DNA from 3 places in the Tissierella pigra genome. Region 1 is predicted to be linked to each of the others. Evidence: riboswitches for the same ligand, from Rfam matches in the RefSeq annotation. Region 1 holds a riboswitch; each other region holds the start of a gene.
The links. Region 1 has a riboswitch for S-adenosylmethionine ahead of KQI41_RS12630 (homocysteine synthase). Riboswitches for the same ligand answer to the same signal wherever they lie in the genome.

Region 1 (3,218 bases):
ATATGTATAGGATATTTAACATTTGGTTTTTCTACCAATATTCCGTTTAGGGAATCTTCTACATATTTAACTATACATGATGCTTCATCACATGGGGGTTTTGAAAATCTTTTAAACAAGAAAATCACCTCTTAAATTAGTTATAAGGGAAATATTCAATATTAGAATCTTATATAAAATAAATTATAATACTAAATATTTGTTGTTGAAAATTATTACATTAATAATATATAACTTAAAGCTAAAAAAGTCCATGCTTTTTATTGATATAAATTGGATTCATAATTTTATTTAATAGAAATGTGTTAATGATTCCTAGATAAGGTTTTGTTTGAAAGGATTAGTACCTTCTGATACTATAATATTGTAAAGATTTTTAATTTAAACTATATATTGGAGGGGTGTTTATGAGATTACCAGAAAAATTCAACTTTGCAAATTTACCAACAAAAATCGAAAAGCTAAGTCGACTAAGTGAAGAATTAGGTAAAGAAATCTATATAAAGAGAGATGACCAAACAGGAGGTGAAATATCAGGAAATAAAATTAGAAAATTGGAGTATGCTGTTAGAGAAGCCATAGATAATGGTTGTAATTATCTAATTACCTGTGGTGGCATACAATCAAATCATGCTAGAGCTACAGCGGCAGTAGCTAGAAAACTAGGTATGGAAGTATATCTTGTACTGAGGGGTAATCAGGATTCAGAACTGGAAGGAAACTATTTTTTAGATAAAATATTGGGAGCAAAGATAAAATTAGTTGCTCCAGAAGAATTTAATTCTCATATAGAAAACATTATGGAAAATATAAAAAAGGAACTAGAAAAAGAAGGATATAAGCCATATATAATTCCCATGGGAGCTTCCAATGGAGTAGGATCTCTAGGCTACTGTGCAGCAGTGGAAGAAATATTGTCCCAAGAAAAAGAATTAGGTATAAAATTTGATGCCATTGTTAGTACTGTTGGTTCAGGTGGTACTTATGCAGGATTATACTATGGAAACTATATAAAAGATAATAATGCAGTAGTTTATGGAATAAATATCTGTGATGATGCAGAATACTTCAAAAACATAGTATTAAAATTATTTAAAGGAATCTCCATATATACAGGAGAGGAAATTCATGTAGACAAAAAAGATATAGATATTTTAGATGGATATATTGGAAGTGGATATGCTCTAAGTAATGAAAATGAAATAGAATTTATTCATAAATTAGCAAAATTAGAAGGTTTAATTTTAGATCCTGTATATACTGGAAAGGCTATGTATGGCCTAGTAGAGGAAATAAAAAAGGGAACATTTGATAATCATAAGAATATATTATTTATCCACACTGGAGGTATATTTGGATGGAATAGTGTTGCAAGAAGTATGGTGAAATAATATTAAAATATAAAAATATCAAGAAATAAAGAAAATAACTGTTGACATATATTTATATATCTAATATAATTAGTTTAATTTAAAATTAAGACTTATCAAGAGTGGTGGAGGGAAAGGCCCTATGAAACCCAGCAACCAGTATTAAATACAATGGTGCTAAATCCTACGGCATTGGCTGAGAGATAAGATTACGATAATTTTACCTCTTTTTAGCTAAAGAGGTTTTTTTATTGCAGATAAGTATAATTTTAAAAATCAACAATTAAATATTCTTATCAAGAGAGGTGGAGGGAAAGGCCCTAAGAAACCTCGGCAACCTTCAGATCAGTCTGAAAAGGTGCCAAATCCTACCCAAAGTGTAAGTTACTATGGGAAGATGAGAAGATAATGTTTATATAGAATATAAATGTAACCTCTTTTCATCTAATATAAAAAATTAGGAAAGGAGGTTTTTTTATATAGAAGCTTTATTTATTATTATGCAACAAATAAATTTAAAACAATAAAGGGGAGATTATAATGAGTGAAATAAAATATAAATTTGATACATTACAAGTACATGCAGGACAAGAAATCGATAAGACAACTAATTCTAGAGCTGTTCCCATATATCAGACTACATCTTATGTATTTAATAGTGTTGAACATGGAGCAAATCTCTTTTCTCTAAAGGAAGAAGGAAATATTTATACAAGAATGAGCAATCCAACCACAGATGTTTTTGAAAAAAGAGTGGCAGCATTAGAAGGAGGAGTTGGAGCATTGGCTGTTAGTTCTGGAGCAGCTGCAATTACTTATGCAATCTTAAACATTGCTGGTGCTGGAGATGAAATAGTATCTGCAAGTACTCTCTATGGAGGCACTTATGCTTTGTTTTCTACAACATTACCTAAATATGGAGTAAATACAGTATTCGTAGACTCAGATGAAGTAGAAAACTTTAGAAATGCTATAAATGAAAAGACTAAGGCAATTTTCATAGAAAGTATAGGTAATCCTGGAATAAATATAATTGATATTGAGGCTGTAGCTAAGATTGCACATGAAAATAATATACCTTTAATTATCGATAATACATTTGGTACACCATATCTTATAAGGCCCATAGAATTTGGAGCAGATATTGTAGTTCATTCTGCAACTAAATTCATTGGAGGACATGGTACTTCAATAGGAGGAATAATAGTAGATTCTGGTAAATTTAATTGGTTAGATAATCCTAAGTTTAAAGATTTTAATACACCTGATCCAAGCTATAATGGTCTAGTATATGCCAAAGATATAGGACCAGAGGCTTATATAGTAAAAGCTAGAGTACAACTTTTAAGAGATACTGGAGCAGCAATAAGTCCTTTTAATTCTTTTTTATTTCTACAAGGTCTTGAAACCTTATCATTGAGAGTTGAAAGACATGTATATAATGCAAAGAGAATAGCTGAATATTTAAACAATCATCCTTTAGTTTCTTGGGTAAACTATCCTAGTTTAGATGGAAATAAGTATAATAATCTTGCTAAAAAATATTTTCCCAAAGGAGTAGGCTCTATATTTACATTTGGAATAAAGGGTGGGATTGAAGAAGGAAAAAAATTTATAGAATCATTAGGAATATTTTCAAATCTTGCCAATGTGGCAGACACTAAATCTCTTGTTATTCATCCAGCTAGTACTACACATTCACAATTAAACGAAAAAGAAATGTTAAAAGCAGGTGTTACTCCAGATTTAATAAGATTATCAATAGGTATAGAAGATATAGATGATTTAATAGAAGATATTGCTCAAGCCCTTGAAAAGACTATAAATTAGAAGAACAAATTATATGTA
Region 2 (3,218 bases), 600 kb from region 1:
ATTTTGATACCATAGTTTACTGTAATTCCATATTGCTGAAGAAATACCATTATATCTCTTACTTCTCTCTGTTCTTTATAAGCTTCAACTATTCCTTCAAGCTTCTTATCCCCTATTCCACTAATTTCCTTTAGTCTTTCTGGATTATATTGGATAATTTCCAAAGAATCCATGCCAAACTTCTCCACTATCCTTTTAGCCGTCTTTGGTCCAATATGAGGTATAAGTCCAGAGGAAAGATAGTTTTCTATTCCCTTTAAGGTAGACGGTACTACTACCTCTAAAGTTGTAAAGCTAAGTTGTTCTCCATAAGTAGGGTGATATATCCATTCTCCTTCTACCTTTACAGTTTCTTCTAAATTAATAAAGGGAGTATTACCTACTATAATAATTGGTCCATCAGATGTATTAAGTTTTGCAACTGTATAGCCGTTGGATTCATTTCTGAATCTAACTTCTTCAATGACACCTTCCAGTAACATATACTCGCCTCCCTTATTAGTTAATATTTAATAGTTAAAAGTGAATAGTTATGGAAGTTTCAAGTAAACTTGAAACTATTTAGGTAAAGACCGCAGGTCGTACACACTATTCACTATTCACTCTTAGTTATTCACTGGAGATTTATTGAGAGGGTTATCCTCTCAATAAATCAACTTTATCTATTTTCTCCCATGGTAAATCTAAATCTTCTCTGCCAAAGTGTCCATAGGCCGCTATTTGACTATAGATTGGTCTTTTTAAGTCTAAGTCTTTTATAATTGCTGCTGGTCTCAAATCAAAGTGCTTTCTTACTAATTCTTCTATTTCTCCATCAGTTACTTTACCAGTACCAAATGTATCCACATAAATTGATAATGGTCTAGCTACTCCTATGGCGTAGGAAAGACCTACTTCACATTTATCTGCTAATCCTGCTGCTACTATATTTTTCGCCACATATCTTGCAGCATATGCAGCTGAACGGTCTACTTTTGTAGGATCTTTTCCTGAAAAAGCTCCCCCTCCGTGTCTTGCATATCCTCCATAGGTATCTACTATTATTTTTCTTCCAGTCAATCCTGCATCTCCCATAGGTCCACCTGTTACAAATCTACCTGTTGGATTTACATAATATTTTGTATTCTCATCTAGTAATTCATGAGGAATTATTTCCATTACTACATATTTTATTATGTCTTCTCTTATGGTATCTAAAGATACATCTGGACTATGTTGAGTGGATACTACTACATTTTCTATTCTTACTGGTTTATCATTATGATACTCTACTGTTACTTGAGTCTTTCCATCTGGTCTTAGATATTCCAAAGTGCCATCTTTTCTTACATCTGCTAATCTTTTAGCCAGTTTATGAGCTAAAGATATGGGTAATGGCATTAGTTCCTTAGTTTCATTACAAGCATAGCCAAACATCATGCCCTGATCTCCAGCACCTATTTGGTCTAATATATCTTCTGAGTTAGTCTTTTGTTCAAGAGATTTATCTACTCCCATGGCAATATCTCCTGATTGCTCATTTATGGAAGTAAGTACTGCACAAGTATCTGAATCAAATCCATACTTTGCTCTAGTATATCCTATTTTTTCTATAGTGTCACGAGCAATTCTAGGAATATCTACATAGCATTTTGTAGTTATTTCACCTGCTACTAATACCATTCCTGTAGTCACTGTAGTTTCACATGCCACCCTTGCATTAGGGTCTTTTTCTAATATTGAATCAAGTATAGAATCTGATATTTGATCACATATTTTATCTGGATGCCCTTCTGTTACTGATTCAGAAGTAAATAACCATTTCTTCATTTCTTTTCCTCCTCTTTATAATTTAAATTCACCTACTATTAGGTCATTTTATATAATTTGTCGTTATATTTGACCTAGAATTACACTAGGTCAGTTGTCGCAGTCTCGAAACACCAATTTGTTTACTCACTGGCGTTCGTTGTGTTAAGTCATTTGTCACAGTCTCGAAACTCAAATCTATTTGCCCGCTACCCTCGCATAGATTTGGTTCTCATTGCCTTTTTGTCCAATGAGCGTAGCGAATTGTAGACAAAACGGACAGCGTAGGTGCGTTTGACCTACCTACAGCTCACTCACTACGTTCGTTCACTGGGTTAGGTCATAAAAAAAGACCTTTTTTTAAAGAAAAGGTCTTAGCGTTTGCTTTACCTCATCTTTCAGAACTTAGTTCTGTGGGACTTAGCACCTTGTATATAAATACTGGTTGCCGGGTTTCATTGGGCCCATACCCTCCACCTCTCTTGATAAGGAACTATATTTTTTTATCTACATGACATTTTATCATAGGAAAAAATCCTAGTCAACAATTTAAAATATTGAAACTATACCATAAGATATAGTTAGTACTATAAGACCTGATGATACGACTCCTAAAGATATAGCCATTAATGACTTTTTAAAATCAAGCTTCAGCATAGATGCTATAACAGAGCCTGTCCATGCTCCTGTAGTAGGTATTGGTACAGCAACAAATATAAATAGTCCTATAAGACTATATTTTTTTATGGTCCTTGATTTTTTCATAGATCTTCTTTTTATCCACCCTATGGTCTTTGAGAAAATCACTGTTTTTTCAAAGAAAGACATAATAGGATAAAGTAACTTTAGTAAAAACGGAACTATGATTATATTCCCTATTATACCAAGAATTGCACTATGTACTGGGCTTAGACCTAGTGATATACCTAAAGGTATAGCTCCTCTCACTTCCACTATAGGTAACATGGAAAAGAAAATTACCATGATTTCTATCCTTAATTCTTCTATTAATTCTAACATAAATATTCCTCCAAACATTCCGATAAATATATTATACCTTCAATGATTGAATTTTGACAATGAATAATCGCAATTTTTGTAAAAAACTTGCTTTATTTATGGTAAAATAATCAATATACGGTATATATTAGTTAAACCTTTAATTACAAAATAACATAGGAGATGATAAGGTGAAAAAGCTAAAGATGAAAAAATTTAAAAAAGAAAATTTAACACCCAAAATGCCAAGCTTTAAAGTATCTCAACCTAGTGAGGAAAATCAAAAAAGTAAGAATCCCAAAACCATTAAATTTAAGTTAATTGTAGTTCCCTTAGTATTTCTATTTATTACAATACTAGTAATTGAAGGTGGAACCTCGTATTTGTTTAAGAGGAATATATTAAATGCAAAGAAAACCAGTGGTTTTCAG
Region 3 (3,218 bases), 2.4 Mb from region 1:
ATGGGTGATAAGGTAATACCTAATATTGTTGGAGTAGATTTAGGATGTGGTATGATTACTGTAGAACTAGGAAATATAGATATAGATTTACCTAAATTAGATGATATAATACACAAAAGAGTCCCATCAGGAAAATCTACTCATAATGAAAGAAGATTCAAGTTTGATAAATTAAATAATTTATATTGTTTTAGAGATTTGAAAGATACTAAAAGAATTGAAAGAAGCATAGGAACATTAGGAGGGGGCAATCACTTCATTGAAATTGCAGTAGATAGTAAGAACAGCAAATACTTAGTAATCCATTCAGGCAGCAGAAATCTAGGAAAGCAAGTTGCAGAAATATATCAAAGACTGGCCATAGACTTATGTAGTGGAAAAGAAGATTATTTTATTAAAAGAGATGAAATAATTACTGGATATAAAGCAGAAGGTAAAAGAAAAGAAATAAAGAAGGTGCTTGAAGAACTGAAAAAGGAATATGATAATCTTCAGCCTAGCTACCCAAAAGCACTATGTTATTTAACTGGAGAATATAGAGAAAAATATTTACATGATATGAAGATTTGTCAAGAATATGCAAGTTTAAATCGAGAGATGATGGCAGATATTATTTTACAATCTCTATTTGAAAAAGGATTACATGAGTTTACCTACTTTGAAACCATTCATAACTATATTAATTTTAAAGATAATATTATTAGAAAAGGTGCTATATCAGCTTATGAGGGAGAGAAGGTCTTAATCCCTATAAATATGAGAGATGGCTCTATAATCGCCATAGGAAAGGGAAACCCAGAGTGGAACTATTCAGCACCTCATGGTGCAGGAAGGCTTATGAGCAGAAACGTTGCCAAGGAATCTGTCAATTTAGATGATTTTAAAAAAAGTATGGAAGGGATATATTCCACATCAGTAAATGAATATACCTTAGATGAATCTCCTTTTGCATATAAACCAATTGAGGAAATTCTCAATAATATTGGTGAAACTGTTGAGATTGTAGATATAATAAAACCAATATATAATTTTAAGGCATAGGGAAAATATTGTTGACATATTTACACCTCTATGTTAATATGATTAATAACTTAATAGCTTTACTTATCAAGAGTTAGGGTAGAGAATTAGCTCCATGACCCTACACCAACCTGTTATTTAACAAGGTGGTTCTGCTAATGCCGATAATATAGATTCGTGAATCTACCTTCTTAGCATTGGCTAGGAAGGTTTTTTTAATTACAATTTAATATTTTCTTATCTAGAGAGGTGGAGGGACTGGCCCAATGAAACCCAGCAACAGTTTTAAGCTATGGCTTAAAAAATGTGCTAATTCCTGCGGCGAAAGCTGAGAGATAAGAAGCGGAATTATATTTTTATATAAAAATCCCTTCTTATTTTAGAAGGGATTTTTCAATTATAAAAGGAGGAATAAAGGATGAAAAAGGAAATCAAATGTTTAAATGACAGATTATATATAGGTGGATGTAATAGATGGGTCTAGTAATCAATGAAAATATTTCAGCAATAGATCTATTAAGAAAGGATAATATAGACATTAATTTTCAAGGAGACTTTCAGGACTCGCTGAAAGTATTGATATTAAATTTAATGCCAAATAAATTGGATACTGAATATCAACTATTGAAATTATTGGGAAATAGTTTTGTAGATATACAAGTAGATTTTCTATATGTAAAATCACATAAACCTAAAAATACAAGTTTGAATTACTTAGAAATAGCTTATAAAACATTAGAGCAAATAAAAAATACAAATTATGATGGCATGATAATAACAGGTGCTCCCCTAGAATTTGTGGATTTTGGTGATATATCTTATTGGAATGAGTTAAAGATTATAATGGATTATTCTAATAAATATGTCAAGTCCACTATATACCTATGTTGGGCAGCAGTAGCAGGACTGTATTATAACTATAAAATACCTAAACATATCATTGATAAAAAGGTAGTAGGAATATTTAGTCATGAAATCATAGGAAGAAATTCTCCGTTATTTAAAGGACTTGAACAAGAAATAATCACCCCACATTCTAGATACTTTGAAATTAGAGAGGAGGATATAAGAGATATAAAAGAATTAGAGGTTTTATCTAAATCTAATGATGTGGGAATACATATATTAGCTGAAAGGGAAGGAAAGGCAATATATATTACAGGACATCCAGAATATAATACAGATACTTTGAAAAATGAATATAAGAGAGATAGAAATAAAGGATTAGTACCTAATTTGCCTAAAAATTATTTTCCCGATGATGATTTTTCTGTAATACCTAAAAATACATGGAGGAATCATTCACAGAGATTAATAAATAATTGGATAAGATATTATTTAGTATAAGGAAAGGGGAGTAGCAATGTTAAATATTGGATTATTAGGATTGGGAACAGTAGGAGTAGGCATTGTACAGATATTAGAAGAAAGAAAGGACTATTTAGAGAAACTTATAAAAAAGGAAATTAATATATCTAAGATACTGGTAAAGGACATAGAGAAAATAAGAGATGTAGAAATAAATAGAGGAAAGCTTACTACAGATGTTCATGAAATAATGGAAGATAATAGTATTGATGTAATTATTGAAGTTATGGGTGGTTTAGATAAGCCCTATGAATATATAAAGGAAGCATTAAGTAGAGGGAAGAATGTAATCACAGCAAATAAAGCTGTAGTAGCAAAACATTTAGAGGAGTTAACGGATTTAGCAAGGAAAAATAACAAGTTTTTTCTATATGAAGCTAGTGTAGGTGGAGGAATTCCAATTATAAAACCATTACAGGAGCAAATAAATATAAATGAAATACAACAAATAAAAGGAATTTTAAATGGAACTTCAAATTATATACTGACAAAGATGGTAACAGATGATTTAAGTTTCACAGAAGCCCTAGAGATAAGTCAAAACTTAGGTTATGCAGAAGCAGACCCTACTGATGATATTGAAGGCTATGATACTAGAAGAAAACTTAGAATTTTATCTACTATTGCATTTAAAGACAGGATAAATGAAGATAATATCTCATGTTATGGAATCAATAGTATAAGTTTTAAAGATATAAGAAATATAAAAAATATGAATTGCACAATTAAGCTATTAGGTACAGCAGTTTTAAATCATAATAGATATTATGCTTCTGTTGAGCCAGTTATTTTGAGTCAAGATTCTTATTTAGGTAAAGTTGATAATGCTA

Region 2: it holds a riboswitch for S-adenosylmethionine, as region 1 does, so the genes downstream of both, metK (methionine adenosyltransferase) here and KQI41_RS12630 (homocysteine synthase) in region 1, are expected to answer to the same signal.
Region 3: it holds a riboswitch for S-adenosylmethionine, as region 1 does, so the genes downstream of both, KQI41_RS00870 (homoserine O-succinyltransferase) here and KQI41_RS12630 (homocysteine synthase) in region 1, are expected to answer to the same signal.

The regions. Positions count from the first base shown of each region.
Region 1 covers NZ_JAHLPJ010000001.1:2,573,894-2,577,111, reverse strand. Annotated here, with positions in the region: gene KQI41_RS12640 (methyl-accepting chemotaxis protein) at 1-119, opposite strand, end outside; gene KQI41_RS12635 (D-cysteine desulfhydrase family protein) at 408-1,391, shown strand; SAM riboswitch class I at 1,481-1,580, shown strand; SAM riboswitch class I at 1,661-1,774, shown strand; gene KQI41_RS12630 (homocysteine synthase) at 1,911-3,200, shown strand.
Region 2 covers NZ_JAHLPJ010000001.1:3,176,239-3,179,456, forward strand. Annotated here, with positions in the region: gene recD2 (SF1B family DNA helicase RecD2) at 1-482, opposite strand, end outside; gene metK (methionine adenosyltransferase) at 637-1,809, opposite strand; SAM riboswitch class I at 2,177-2,280, opposite strand; gene KQI41_RS15625 (COG2426 family protein) at 2,338-2,808, opposite strand; gene KQI41_RS15630 (methyl-accepting chemotaxis protein) at 2,979-3,218, shown strand, end outside.
Region 3 covers NZ_JAHLPJ010000001.1:184,418-187,635, forward strand. Annotated here, with positions in the region: gene KQI41_RS00865 (RtcB family protein) at 1-1,041, shown strand, start outside; SAM riboswitch class I at 1,255-1,362, shown strand; gene KQI41_RS00870 (homoserine O-succinyltransferase) at 1,495-2,367, shown strand; gene KQI41_RS00875 (homoserine dehydrogenase) at 2,384-3,218, shown strand, end outside.